Nitrosospira lacus: one gene and its partner. Each later gene encodes a partner of the first gene's protein in a complex. Links are inferred from orthologs where the notes say so. Each region holds a gene or a part of one and is shown in the gene's direction. Other genes may lie near its edges.

Region 1 (6,601 bases):
TTCCATACTTCCCCGCTTCCGGAAACGATAGATGCTGTTTACAGGCTGGAAATGAATGAGTTCAACGGCGTCTCCGCCCTGCAATTCATTCTGGATCATTGGTTTCACCCTGAATCCGATCCAAAAGTTGAAGCCTTATCATTGGCTTCCTGAAGCCAAGAACCTTGATGCGCGCCCATTTTACATTCACCCCTCGATCTTGATCAGCTGTTGATCACCTTTTCCTGCAACGGTCAGCCAGCCACCGTGTATCGTGATGAAGAAACCAGGCTGATAACTGACGTATAAACTTCTTTTCAATGTAGAGCGATGGCGTTTATCATTCGCTGCCCGTTGACAATAGATAATAGTATCCGCAGATGCCATTCAAGCTGACGATTCCCGCGCCCAGATCAACAATTCGCTATCCCCATTTTCACGGTTCTTGCGATGCGCTCGCTCTCGCCCAACTGGCACGGCAGGCAAAACCGGTAGCGATTATTACGGCGAGCGCACTGGCCGCACAGAGATTGCTGGAAGAAATACCTTTTTTTTCACCCGAACTAAGAATCCATCTGCTGCCGGATTGGGAAACACTGCCGTACGATACTTTCTCACCCCACCATGACCTGATTTCCGAACGGCTCTCCACGCTTTATCAGCTCATGAGCGGCGCTTGCGATATATTGATCGTCCCCGTCACCACTGCGCTATATCGTATGCCGCCGCGAGAATATCTCGCCGCACATACCTTTTTTCTCAAGAGGGGAGAAACGCTCAATTTAAGCGCGCTGCGCAGCCAGATGACTCTGGCGGGCTACACGCATGTCACCCAAGTGCTTTCACCGGGGGAATATAGCTTGCGTGGTGGCCTGATCGATCTGTTTCCGATGGGCAGTCCGCTGCCTTACCGCATTGATTTACTGGACAACGAAATTGAAACTATCCGCACATTCGACGTGGATACTCAGAGAAGCGTCTATCCCGTCAGCGAAATTCGATTATTGCCTGCGCGTGAGTTCCCTTTCGACGAAGAGGGCCGCGCTTGTTTTCGAAGCAATTTCCGCGAAAAATTTGAAGGCGATCCATCAAGAAGCCGCATTTACAAGGATGTAAGCAAAGGTGCCGCGCCTGCGGGTATCGAGTATTACCTGCCGCTCTTTTTCGCCCATACTGCGACACTGTTCGACTACTTGCCACACATGACACCGCTATGTCTTCACCATGATATCTACCCCGCAGTCGAGAATTTTTGGCACGACACCCAATCCCGTTATCAGCTGCTACGCGGCGACCATGACCGGCCGCTCCTGCCACCGGGAGAACTGTTTGTCACGACGGAGGCTTTTTTCGGCGCGCTAAAACCTTATCCTCGTATTGAAATCCCATCCGAGACTCAAGGCTCGAATCCCAATATCCAGAATTTGACCCGTTCGCTGCCGCCCCTGCAAATCGACCGCCGCGCTGATAATCCCGCGGAAAGACTTGCTGGATTTATTCCGGAATTCGCCGCCAGCTTCAAATTCCCCGCAGGGCGAACATTGCTGCTGGCGGAAAGCCTTGGCAGACGGGAGCTAATCCTCGATCATCTGAAGCAATATGGGTTATCTCCCGATATTTGCGATAGCTATGCACAATTTCTGACGAGCACCCAGCCTTTTATGCTCAGCGTTGCGCCGCTGCATAACGGATTTATACTTTCCGCTGAAGGCATGGCCTTCATCACCGAGAGTGAACTCTACGCAAGGCATCTGCATGGCCGCCGTGAACGTGATTCGCGCAAAACCACAGCGGTGGGTGATGCAATGCTGCGTGATCTCTCCGAAATCAAGTCCGGGGATCCAGTGGTACATGAACAACATGGTATCGGCCGTTATCTTGGACTGATAAGCATGGATGTGGGAGAAGGCGCAACAGAGTTTTTATCGCTTGAATATGAGGGGGGAGACCGGCTTTATGTACCGGTTTCGCAACTGCATCTTATCGGGCGATACAGCGGGGCGGCGCCCGAAGCGGCACCACTGCATAAGCTCGGCAGCGGCCAATGGGACAAAGCCAAGCGCAAGGCGATGCAGCAGGTGCGCGATACCGCCGCAGAACTGCTCAATCTGTATGCCCAGCGTAACGCTCGCCTGGGTCATGCATTTGGCTTCAGGCGGCATGACTATGAAGCCTTTGTCGAAGGCTTCGGCTTCGAGGAAACACCCGACCAGGCGGCTGCGATAAATGCAGTGATCGAGGATCTGACTTCAGGGCAACCGATGGACCGGTTGATCTGTGGCGACGTGGGTTTTGGCAAGACCGAAGTGGCATTGCGCGCTGCCTTCGTCGCTGTTGCCGATGGCAAACAGGTGGCAGTACTGGTGCCTACCACGCTACTGGCCGAGCAACATTTCCAGAATTTTTCCGATCGCTTCAGTTTGATTGCGGACGAGTGGCCAATAAAAATCGCGGAACTGTCGCGTTTCCGTTCAGTCAAGGAGCAAACCCAGGCATTGAACGGGCTGGCCAGCGGACAAATGGACATTGTCATCGGCACCCATAAACTGATCCAGAAAGGGGTAAAATTCAAAAACCTGGGTCTGGTCATCATTGACGAGGAACATCGCTTTGGCGTGCGTCAGAAGGAACAGCTGAAGAATCTGCGCGCTGAAGTTGATGTCCTCACCCTTACCGCGACACCTATTCCCCGCACCCTTGCGATGTCGCTGGAGGGCCTGCGTGATTTTTCCGTGATTGCCACCGCGCCACAGCGGCGGCTTGCAATCAAGACTTTTGTCAACCGTTTTTCCGAGGGGGTCATCCGGGAAGCGTGCCTGCGCGAACTCAAACGGGGCGGCCAGATATATTTTCTGCATAACGAGATAGGCACTATTCAGCCGATGCATGACAAGCTTGCCCGATTGTTACCGGAAGCGCGCATACAGATCGCTCATGGACAAATGCGTGAACGCGAGCTGGAACACGTAATGAAGGATTTCTATCAACAGCGTTTTAATCTGCTGCTTTGCACGACCATCATCGAAACCGGTATTGACATCCCCACTGCCAATACCATCATCATCAATCGCGCGGACAGATTTGGCCTCGCCCAATTGCACCAGTTGCGCGGGCGGGTGGGCCGCTCACATCACCAGGCCTATGCCTACCTTCTGGTACCGGACGACGAAGCGCTGGGCACGCAAGCCAGAAAACGTCTTGAAGCCATTCAAACAATGGAAGAATTGGGAGCGGGCTTTTACCTCGCGATGCACGACCTGGAAATCCGGGGCGCCGGGGAAGTACTGGGCGAATCCCAAAGCGGCGAAATACAGGAAATTGGCTTCAGCCTCTACTCCACCATGCTGGATGCCGCCGTTCGATCATTGAAAGAAGGGAAAGAACCCGATATCCAGCATCCGCTGGGGGTCGCAACCGAGATTAACCTGCATGTTCCCGCCCTGCTGCCGGAAGACTATTGCAGCGATGTGCATGAGCGCCTGGTACTGTACAAACGCTTGGCCAATTGCGCAAACGATGAACAACTGGATGACATGCAGGGTGAATTGATAGACCGCTTCGGCCTTTTGCCGGATCCCGTCAGAGCATTACTGGACTGCCACCGCCTGCGCATCGCCGCCAAGCCATTGGGGATCAGCCGGATAGAGGCAGGCGTTGAGTATATCCAGGTACAGTTTATCCCCGATCCACCGGTGGACGTCACCAGAATCATCGCGCTTATTCAACGCAGCCGCGAATATGAACTTTCAGGCCCCGATCGCTTAAAAATAAAGGCAAAGATTGCGGGGGTGGCGGACCGGGTAAGGCGAATAAAGAACTTGATCGTCGAATTAAGTAAATGAAAATCCAGTAAAATGAATATACATAAAACCCGCATCGCCTCCCCGTTCAATACCGGCGCATATTTCATTGAGAGTCGTTATAAGATTGTTTTCAGTGAAGAATTTCAAGCCCTCAATCGCCGCTTTCAGGAAAAACTATCCTGCGGAGTATGGCATCCCCCGTCTATTTTGATATTTTAGAAATATTTATTCACATGGTGTGGTTTAAAAGTATAAAAAGCAAAATAATGGTCTTCGCCATCATCGCCACGCTTATTCCCTCGTTGGGACTGGGATTGCTGTCGTTTCGGCAGAATGAGGCGCAAATCAGCGATAATGTCACTCGTGAACTCCGTACACTGACAAGCGATGCCAGCCGCGAAGTAGAACTCTGGATCGATAAACGCGCCCATGAGGTACGCGTATCGTCCACGTCCAGTGCGGTCATCGACGGCTTATCGGCGATTGCCCGCCCACAAACGAAAATCCGCGCGAACTCGGCCACTAAAAATCCGCAGGCCCTGGCGCACTATCTGCGTTCAGTCCAGGCAAAGCTTGACACGCTGCGGGAACTCACGGTAGTGGATGCCAACGGGCAGGTTGTCGCCAGCAGTGGGGTAACGGCCGCCACCGTAACGCTTCCAAACGAGTGGCCGCCAAACTCCCTTACGGAAGGCCTCGTGATCATACCTCCTCATTGGGATGAACGATACACCACCGCGACGCTCAGCATCGCGGTGCCGGTTTTATCATACGACAATCTGCTAATGGGTGCATTGGTCGCTGTGCTGGACCTGCGCACGTTACAGCCTCATCTGAAAAGCCCCATGAAATCGCCACCCGGCGAGGTGCTCCTGCTGGATCAGGAGGGAAGAATTCTTGTCAGCAGCCAGATTGATGCGGATAAACTGAAGCAACTGGATGGTCCGGTGCTACGACGCTTGCAGGCGCAGCCCGGCGAGTCCCTGGTCTTCCAGGGAATGACGCATCGGGAGGTTATCGGACTCGCCGACGTGCCCGAAAATCTGCCGGTCACCATAGTTGCGGAACGTGATCGCGCAGAAGTGTATAGCACCTGGGTAGAGCTGCGCGATATGTTTCTGGCGCTTGTGGGCGCGTTGGTCATAGTGGTGGCAGCGGTGGCCTTTCAATTGGGACGTTCGATTGTTGGGCCACTGCAACGGCTGATCGGCGCGGCTGACAGGATTGCCGGCGGTGATCTTGAGGTGCGGCTGACTGCGACGCGAAACGACGAGCTGGGGCATCTCACGCAGGTATTCAATCAAATGGCGGATAGGCTGCGCCACAGTCACGCCGAGATTATGGCAGCCAATCAAGCCATGCAGCAGCAGAATCAGGTGCTGGAAACGCTCTCCATAACGGATAGCCTTACCGGTTTGTACAACCGCAGCAAACTTGATGCGATCCTCAGCGATGAGCTCGCGCGTTTCAAACGCACCCATCGAGAATTTACGTTATTAATGATGGATATCGACTACTTTAAAACGCTCAACGATACATATGGCCACATTACTGGCGATGAGATCCTGACAGCGGTAGCCCGAATACTCATTCAGTCGATCCGCAGTATCGACTATGCGGCACGCTATGGCGGCGATGAATTCATTATTATTCTGGTGGAAACCTCGACGGACCAGGCGCTGAAAACAGCGGAGCGCATCCGCTCTCAGGTGGAAAACATGCGTTATAGTGCCAATGATTCGATAATTGCCGTAACGGTAAGTATCGGCGTCGTGCAGTGCCAGTCCGGCGACATGACACCTACAGCAGTATTCGCTCGCGCCGATAGCGCGCTCTATGAGGCAAAGCACGCTGGCCGTAATCGAGCTTTCTGTGTCTCCTGACGGCCTCCTGCCGGGCTCAGGAAATTGAAGCGGAAAGTAGTGTCTCGGTTCGAAGATTTGGTACGACCTTGAAGCATATTACTTGCCTACTTGCGCCTCGACCAATGTATTCAGCACCCATCCCGACAGCCGATCGGCTGTCTGAATTCGCAGCCAGTCACCCTGATACGCCTCTGCGATTATCGGGGAATCTTTCTTCACAACACCCAGCACCGCCGCGCTGAGCGCCGGATTCTGACGCAGATTGCTATTGGTCGCGGCACGCAACGGGATGGGTACCTCAAACGGCGTTATCACACGGCGCGAATCCGACATCTTGATAGCACGATTATTCTTTATCATATCGATAAATCCGCGGGCATATGCGGCATACTCCATGGCCACGACATAATTATCTTCCGCATAGGACGCGGCGGCGGTGTTCAAGAGACGCTGTGCCTGGCTCTGCACCACCTGCTCGGACTCTGTGAATTGGGATGACTTCAAGTTTTCCATGGCGACCTCGGCCTCCGCAATTGTCGAGGCGGCGGCGGGCCGTGTGGCCAACCGCCGAAGCTTCACCTGGGCATGAACAGCCTGACTGCTTGTCTCCTGCAAAGTCTTGGCCTGATCCTGCTGCCGGGCTTGTTGAACGCGGAGCTGCGCCTCTTTCTCCGCCACTATCTTTTGCAGGCGTTCGATTTCCTGTTGCTGCACTTCTTTTTCTGCCTCCTTTTCCATCAGCAGCTTTTGCATGCGTTCAATTTCCTGATGTTCCTTCAAGCCGGACTCCGGGGGGGCGACAGGCGGCGGCTCCGGCTGCGATTTCAGAAGGATACTGCATCCAATCATGTTCAAACCCAGCACCAGCAGAATTATCCAGCCCAGCACCCGCCTTGCTCCAATCTGTGGCAACCAGCATAGCCTGCCCATCTGTATCGAAAATCCTTTCACTTC
Region 2 (8,547 bases), 1.9 Mb from region 1 along the record:
GCCGCCATCGCCAAAGCAATGCCGGTGTTGCCGCTGGTGGCTTCTATCAGCGTATCTCCGGGCCTGATCTCCCCACGCGCCTGCGCATGCCTGATCATCGATAACGCTGGACGATCTTTCACCGAGCCTGCGGGATTGTTGCCTTCCAGCTTGGCGAGAATGACGTTACTGGTTTTCCCGGGCAAACGTTTAAGTTTTACCAGGGGCGTGTTACCGATAAAATCTTCTATGGTTTTGTACATATCCAATTCGCAGAGAATTCGTAAAGATCGTGCCGGATTATCGCATACGCGCCGCTAGAAGACCCATTACAAAACGCACAAGGGTGGCTGCCAAGAACATCGTCGAATTACTCGTTTGTGACGGGATGGGTGGAGAAAGCACAACCCATTGGCAATTGACGGGTTATGGCGTACCACCTCCCCCATCCTGACAATGCCAGGTTTTTATTGCCTGACAGCTGGTTTATTTTCCGTCTTGGCCGTGGTGCCGCCGCCCACCGTAATATCCTTACGTAGTTTCTTCATGGTGGCGGGACCAATGCCATTGACCTTTTCCAGATCGCCCGGCAATTTGAAGGGACCATTCTTCTTACGATAATCGACGATAGCCTTGGCTTTGGCCGGACCGATTCCCTGAAGGGTTTCCAGCTCCCCCTGAGTAGCGGTATTGATGTTGACAGCCGCGTAGACCGGACCGGCAAGCGCGAACAACATGACAATAAGAAACAACAGTTTTTTCATAACCCTATTACACTGCGCGCGATTGCAGCCATCAAAACGGAATATCGTCATCCATGTCATCGAACCCCGTGCTGCTTCTTGGGGCAGGTTTATTGCTGCCGGAGGTACTCGGCGCGAAACTGCTCTCGTCCCTATCACCCCCCTCGTAGCTGCCGCTTCCCGGTTTGCTGCCCAGCATTTTCATGTCGCTGGCGATGATCTCGGTGGTATAGCGTTCGGCACCTGACTTGTCGGTCCATTTCCGGGTTTCCAGCCGTCCTTCGACATATACCGGACGACCCTTCTTCAGGTATTCACCGGCGATTTCGGCCAGTTTGCGGTAAAACGTGACGCGATGCCATTCGGTTTTCTCCTGCTTTTCACCGTTTTTGTCTTTCCATGTTTCCGTGGTTGCCAAAGTGATGTTGGTCACCGCGTCGCCATTTGGCATGTAGCGGGTCTCGGGGTCTTTACCGAGATTGCCGATGAGTATGACTTTGTTGACTGATGCCATTTACGCTTCTCCCCCAAGTAGTTGAACAACTCCTTCTTCGTCAAAGCCTCGCATATCCACTTTCAGGTAAGCCACGCCTTCACTTGCCAGCACCAGTGCTTCATGCACACCGGGTAGCGCCGCCAATTGACGCGATAGCCCGCTGGCCTTGCCCGTATCCATTTCCTCCACATGGTACATTCTGGTACGCACCGCGGCAGGCGCTTTCATGGTGGCGGCAAACAGCAGCCATAATGCCAGCAGGATGCCGCAAAATGCAAACAGCGCGGAGCTGCCATGATGTTCAAATAAATAGCCGCCAGCGGTGGCGCCGGTAAATGCGCCGAGAAATTGAACGCTGCTATAGACGCCTATGGCTGTGCCCTTTGCGCCGACCGGCGCTATCTTGGAAATAAGCGAGGGCAAGGTTGCTTCCAGCAGATTGAACGCGGCAAAGAAAACCAGCAGCGCCGCCGTCGTCCCCCATAGGGATTCGAACGTATACGCCAGCAATACCTGGCTTGCCAGCAATACAGCCACTGCAATGACAAAAACCGGTTTGAGTTTTGCTTTCTTTTCCGCATAGATGATCGCGGGAACAATCAGAACCATGGAAAAGAGCAATACCGGAAGATATACCTGCCAGTGGGAATCTACCGCCAGACCCGACTTGCGCAATGACAACGGCACCACCAGCCATAGCGCCATCAGAACTGCATGTAACGCAAACACACCGAAATCCAGGCGTAGCAATTCGGGATTATGCAACACGTTACCAAAGCGTCCTGATGATGCCTCGGTATCGGAATGGAAACGGCTGATCAATGGATTGGGAATAATCTTATAAACTACCGCCATCGCCAACAGGGCCAGTACTCCGGTCATGGCGAAAATTCCAGGGACGCCAATCAAGCGATTGAGTGCCGGCGCGACAATCAGTGAGAGCGCAAAGGTGGCACCGATGGTCATGCCAATCGTGGCCATCGCTTTGGTGCGATGCTCTTCACGGGTGAGATCGGCGGCAAGCGCCATTACCGCGGCGGAAATCGCCCCCGCGCCTTGAATGATGCGGCCAAAGATTACCCAATAAATATCCGTGGCGGACGCGGCCACGAAACTGCCCGCGGCGAACAGAATCAAGCCTATGTAGATAACGGGCTTGCGCCCGATCCGGTCGGACAACCAGCCGAAAGGTATTTGCAGTATCGCCTGGGTCAGCCCATAGGCGCCAAGGGCAATGCCGACCAGCGTATAGTTGCTTCCGCCCGGCAAATGCTCGGCATAAAACGCGAACACGGGCAGAATGATAAACATGCCAAACATGCGCAACCCATAGATACCGGCCAAACCCGCGGTAGCGCGCAACTCAATCGGCGACATTTTCTCGGGGGGTGATGAGACGGACATGAATCAGATTGGGAAAATGCGGAGAAGTTGAGTATATTAACAGGTTTGACCGGCACTCAGATAGCCCAAGGTTGTCATGGGTGACCAATGGAAGCGTCGATGGAACTCATAAAAATTCGCGGTGCGCGCACGCACAACCTCAAAAACATCAATCTTGATCTGCCGCGAAACAAGCTGATCGTCATCACCGGTTTGTCCGGTTCCGGCAAATCCTCGCTCGCGTTTGACACGCTTTATGCGGAAGGTCAGCGGCGCTATGTGGAATCGCTCTCGGCGTATGCGCGGCAATTTCTGCAATTGATGGAAAAGCCCGATGTCGATCTGATCGAAGGCCTTTCTCCCGCTATCGCCATAGAGCAGAAAGCGACATCGCATAATCCGCGTTCGACCGTCGGCACCGTCACGGAAATACACGATTACATGCGCCTGCTATTTGCGCGCGTGGGCGATCCGCAGTGCCCCGACCACGGCATCACGCTGATCGCGCAAAGCGTTTCGCAAATGGTCGATCATGTATTGAAGCTGCCGCCCGATACCCGGCTGATGATACTGGCGCCGCTGGTGGTGGGGCGCAAAGGCGAGCAGCTGGATTTGATCGATGAACTGCGTGCACAGGGTTTCGTGCGGCTGCGGGTAGACAGCAAGGTGCATGAAATCGACGTGCTGCCAAAACTGCATAAGAATAAAAAGCACACGATTGAAGTGGTGGTGGATAGACTCAAAGTTATGCCCGATGCCAAGCAGCGGCTGGCGGAGTCATTTGAAACCGCGCTGCGCCATGCTGACGGACGCGCTTTGGCGGTGGAAATGGATTCCGGCCACGAGCATCTTTTTTCCGCCAAGTTCAGCTGCCCGGTGTGCAGCTATTCGTTGCCCGAACTTGAGCCGCGCTTGTTCTCCTTCAATAACCCGATGGGCGCCTGTCCCAAGTGTGACGGTCTGGGGAAAATTACATTCTTCGATCCCAAGCGTATTGTCGCTTTTCCTCATTTGTCATTGGCTTCCGGCACAATCAAGGGCTGGGATCGGCGCAATCAGTTTTATTACCAGTTGCTGGCGAGCCTGGCCAAGCATTATGATTTTGACCTGGAGATTCCTTTCGAACAACTGCCTGAAAACATTCAGGACATCATTCTCAAAGGATCAGGCAAGGAAAAAATAGCGTTTTCGTACTTGAATGAAACTGGCGCCCGAACCCAGCGGACACATACCTTCGAGGGTATTATTCCCAACCTGGAGCGACGCTATAAGGAGACAGAGTCGCAGGCCGTGCGCGAGGAGCTGGCAAAATACCTGAATTCGCAGACCTGCCCCGAATGCGCGGGCACCCGCCTACGGCGCGAGGCCCGCCATGTGCGGGTGGGAGGGCGGGCCATTTTCGAAATCAACGCGCTACCCCTGAAACAGGCCATGGTTTTTTTCGATCAGATGGAACTGACGGGGCAAAAGCATGCCATTGCGGAAAGAATCGTCAGGGAAATTTCCAGCCGCATGTTATTCCTCAACAACGTGGGCCTGGATTACTTGTCGCTGGATCGCTCCGCCGACACCTTGTCCGGCGGGGAGTCCCAGCGTATTCGGCTCGCCAGCCAGATCGGTTCCGGGCTGACCGGCGTGATGTATGTGCTGGATGAGCCTTCCATTGGTCTGCACCAGCGCGATAATAGCCGGTTGTTGGAAACACTCAAGAATCTGCGCGATCTCGGCAATAGCGTAATCGTGGTGGAACACGACCAGGATGCCATACTGTCCGCCGATCATGTGGTGGACATGGGTCCCGGCGCAGGCGAACATGGGGGAGCGATCATCGCGCAAGGAACCCCGGAAGCCATTCGGAAAAGCGCCAGCTCCTTGACCGGCAAATATCTTTCTGGCCAATTGGTCATCGCGCTGCCGGAAAAGCGCACCCAACCAAAAAGTGATCGCTGGCTCCGGATCGAAGGCGCTTCCGGCAATAATCTGAAAAACGTCAACCTCAACCTGCCGGTGGGATTGTTCGTTTGTATCACCGGCGTCTCCGGCTCAGGGAAGTCCACCCTTATCAATGAAACGCTTTATCTTGCAACGGCGCGCTACCTCTACGGCAGCAGCACGGAGCCTGCGCCGCATCAGAGCCTGGATGGCCTGGCGTTCTTCGACAAGGTCATCAACATGGACCAGAGCCCCATCGGGCGCACGCCGCGCTCCAACCCGGCCACATATACCGGCTTGTTCACACCCATCCGCGAACTGTTCGCGGGCGTACCCCAGGCGCGCGAACGCGGCTATGGTCCCGGACGATTTTCGTTTAACGTCAAGGGCGGACGCTGCGAAGCCTGTCAGGGCGACGGCATGATCAAGGTTGAGATGCATTTCCTCCCCGATATATACGTGTCGTGCGACGTCTGCCACGGCAAGCGTTATAACCGCGAGACCCTGGAGATTCAATACAAGGGAAAAAATATCAACGAAATCCTGCAGCTGACAGTGGAGCAGGCACACGAATTTTTTAGCGCCGTGCCGGTTGTAGCGCGAAAGCTCCAGACGCTGCTGGATGTGGGTCTGGGCTACATCACCTTGGGACAATCCGCCACTACGCTTTCCGGCGGAGAAGCCCAGCGGGTGAAACTTTCGCTGGAGCTCTCCAAGCGCGATACCGGCCGCACGCTCTACATCCTGGACGAACCCACCACCGGCCTTCATTTCCAGGATATCGACATGCTGCTGAAAGTATTGCATCGGCTACGTGACCATGGCAACACCGTGGTGGTGATCGAGCACAACCTGGACGTGATCAAGACCGCTGACTGGATCGTCGACCTCGGCCCCGAGGGCGGCGAGGGCGGCGGACAAATTATCGCTGAAGGCTCACCGGAGGAGATAGCGGCGAGCGAGAACAGCTTTACCGGTCATTATTTGCGAAGCGTGCTCGGTCCCTGATCGAGGACGCAAGCTGCGAATGGATCACCGTAAGTCTTTATGCAACAGCTTCAATGCCGCGATCGCCGCAGCCGATCCCCTGTGTATCGTACCGCGGCACTTACCTATACCACCCAGGCTACCCAAGGGACGCACTCTGGTGATCGGTGCGGGTAAGGCTGCGGCGGCAATGGCACTGGCAGTGGAAAACCATTGGCAAAAAGATGCGCTACTGAATGGTATTGTCCTCACTCGCTATGGCCACGGCTTGCCACTGGAACGCATCACGGTGATTGAAGCCGGGCATCCCCTTCCGGACAAACGGGGTGAGCAGGCAGCGCAAGACATTCTGGCGGAAGTTAAAAAACTCGGTGCGGACGATTTACTGCTCTGCCTGGTGAGCGGCGGCGGTTCAAGCTTGCTTTCGTTACCGGTGGCGGGCCTATCGCTGAATGACCTCAGAAACGTCACCCGGGAATTGCTGCTGTGCGGTGCGGCAATTCAGGAAATCAATACCGTGCGCAAGCATCTCTCCGCCATTCAAGGAGGGAAGCTTGCCGCGTCATGCCGTGCCCCGGTATTGGCATTGATCATATCGGATGTAACCGGGGATGCCCCCACTCATGTCGCCTCCGGCCCGTGCGCGCCAGACCCGTCAACCTATCTGGACGCGCTGGAGATACTCGAACGCTACCGGATCGATGCACCCGCTGCGGTGCTGGAAATATTGCTGGCGGGTGCCGAAGGAAAGCGCGACGAAACCCCCAAGCCGGGTGACGCCGTCTTCAGGAACGTGGACAACCGCGTGATCGCCACCGCCCGGGATTCGCTGCTGGCGGCGGCAAAATATTTTCATGATCAAGGTATTCCCGCCGCTATACTGGGTGACGGCATAACCGGTGAATCACGCGATGTAGCCAAGGTCTTCGCCGCGCTGGCACGGCAAATCCGTCAATATGGCCAGCCATGGAAGCCGCCGGTGGCGCTGATCTCAGGAGGAGAGACAACAGTTTCGTTACGTGAAAATGGCTGCGGCGAACAGCGCGGCACCAGTGGAACGAAATCTGGTGGACGAGGCGGACGCAACACGGAATTCCTTCTGTCGCTTGCCATTGAACTCAACGATGTAACGGGAATCCACGCTCTGGCCTGCGATACTGACGGCATAGACGGTTCGGAAAACAACGCCGGCGCAATCATGGCGCCAGACTCGATCCACCGTGCAAAGCAAATGGGCATCGACGCCCGCGCCTTGCTTGCCAGTCACGACTCGTATACTTTCTTTGGGCAACTTGACGATCTGATACTTACCGGCCCAACCCGAACCAATGTCAATGATTACCGGGTAATTCTGGTGCTATAGAACTAACGTCCCGAAAATGAGCCATAAGGCCGCACGGACTATTATGATGGGAAGAATCGCCCATTGATCTGGAGATATGTCACGAAACCGCAATATTGCTTACATATCATCGCAATATCGAAGAGAATATTACCGACAGGGGAAAACATATGGCAGCAACCATACTGGTGGTGGAAGATGAACCCGCGATTCAGGAGTTGATCTCGTATAGCCTGAGGCAGGCCCGCCATGTCGTTTTTGGTGCAAGAAGCGCGGAACAGGCCATGGAGATAGTGAATGATGCATTACCGGACCTGGTGCTGCTTGACTGGATGCTGCCGGGAATGAGCGGCGTAGAATTTGCACGCATGTTGCGTCGCGTAACGCGTACCAAGACCATCCCCATCATCATGCTTACCGCTCGTGCCGAAGAAAGCGACAAGGTAGCGGGATTGGAGATTGGCGCCGATGACTACATCACCAAGCCCTTTTCGCCACGTGAATTGCTCGCGCGGATTAAAGCAGTGCTCCGACGGCGTTCACCGGAGGCGGCTGATGATCTGGTGGAAATCGGCGGACTGCGCCTTGACTCCGCAACACATCGCGTAACCGCGGGTGATAAGGAAGTGGTGCTCGGGCCCACCGAGTTTCGTTTGTTGCATTTCCTTATGACGCACTCCGAACGGGTGCATACACGCTCGCAACTGCTCGATCAGGTATGGGGAGACCATGTATTTGTGGAGGACCGTACCGTGGACGTGCATATTCGCAGATTGCGCAAAGCGCTGGAAAATGTCAGCAAGGATGGTTTGGTGCAGACCGTGAGAGGATCGGGCTATCGCCTGTCAGCGGGACCGGCGGCAAGCATTGGTATCGTATGAGTATAATGGGTCATCTTCACTCTTCGAAATAACATACGTGCCTGCTTTCTGGGAGCGCCTTACTCTCATCCTGACAATTGTTGTGGCCGGCATACTCTGGACTACGCTCGGCGCGCTCGTAACATTGGTCTTTTGCAGCATTGCCCTGCTGCTGCTGGTCATCCACCACTGGCGTCATCTGATAATGCTGGACAGATGGCTTCACGCCGAAGAATTGACATCTGTCGCATTGCCTGATGCCCCCGGAAAATGGGGAGATGTATTTGCCCGCCTGGCGCGACTCATGCGCGAACAGCGCAGAAATCATCAGCAACTCAGTTCCGCGCTGGAGCGCCTGCGGCGCGCCACTTCCGCCATGCCGGAAGGCGTGGTAATTCTGGATGACGTCGACCGTATCGAATGGTGCAATCCGGTAGCCGAAAAGCATTTGGGCATAGATATCAGCCTCGATGCCGGTCAGCATCTTACTCATTTGGTGCGCCAGACCCAATTCACCGACTACCTGAACGCTCACAATTACAGTGAGCCGCTGATAATCAAACCCTCCCGAAACCAGAGCCTGACCCTTTCGCTACAGTTCGTGCCTTATGGCGACAAGCAGAAACTGCTTGTCAGCCGTGATATTACCCGCCTTGAGAGAGTCCATACCATGCGGCGGGATTTCGTCGCCAATGTCTCGCATGAGTTGCGTACACCGTTGACAGTCATTGGTGGATTCCTTGAAACGCTGGCGGAAGAAGGCGCTCCCGACCCCGAAACCCATAAATGGGCGCTCACGCTGATGACCGATCAGACCCGGCGCAT

The links.
Region 2: the proteins of mfd (region 1) and uvrA are in contact, whole or in part, in a crystal structure (PDB 4DFC), measured with the Escherichia coli proteins. The link is inferred for Nitrosospira lacus from one-to-one orthologs.

What each region holds. Positions count from the first base shown.
Region 1 is NZ_CP021106.3:1,200,568-1,207,168, reverse strand. Bases 1-4,021 are described here. They hold mfd (transcription-repair coupling factor), read left to right. Parts: upstream 1-359; coding sequence 360-3,821; downstream 3,822-4,021. Other genes in these bases: EBAPG3_RS05330 (hypothetical protein), read right to left, coding at 187-366; recJ (single-stranded-DNA-specific exonuclease RecJ), read left to right, coding at 1-153. Outside these bases: EBAPG3_RS05320 (sensor domain-containing diguanylate cyclase), read left to right, coding at 4,049-5,665; EBAPG3_RS05315 (SH3 domain-containing protein), read right to left, coding at 5,744-6,598. UniProt on the Escherichia coli protein: Couples transcription and DNA repair by recognizing RNA polymerase (RNAP) stalled at DNA lesions. Mediates ATP-dependent release of RNAP and its truncated transcript from the DNA, and recruitment of nucleotide excision repair machinery to the damaged site.
Region 2 is NZ_CP021106.3:3,120,412-3,128,958, forward strand. What follows is about bases 2,355-5,741. They hold uvrA (excinuclease ABC subunit UvrA), read left to right. Parts: upstream 2,355-2,721; coding sequence 2,722-5,541; downstream 5,542-5,741. Other genes in these bases: EBAPG3_RS14280 (MFS transporter), read right to left, coding at 2,355-2,595; EBAPG3_RS14290 (glycerate kinase type-2 family protein), read left to right, coding at 5,561-5,741. Outside these bases: cysteine synthase CysM, read right to left, coding at 1-242; EBAPG3_RS14270 (ComEA family DNA-binding protein), read right to left, coding at 447-743; ssb (single-stranded DNA-binding protein), read right to left, coding at 775-1,236; more of EBAPG3_RS14280, read right to left, coding at 1,237-2,354; more of EBAPG3_RS14290, read left to right, coding at 5,742-6,883; phosphate regulon transcriptional regulator PhoB, read left to right, coding at 7,033-7,743; phosphate regulon sensor histidine kinase PhoR, read left to right, coding at 7,781-8,547. UniProt on the Escherichia coli protein: The UvrABC repair system catalyzes the recognition and processing of DNA lesions. UvrA is an ATPase and a DNA-binding protein. A damage recognition complex composed of 2 UvrA and 2 UvrB subunits scans DNA for abnormalities.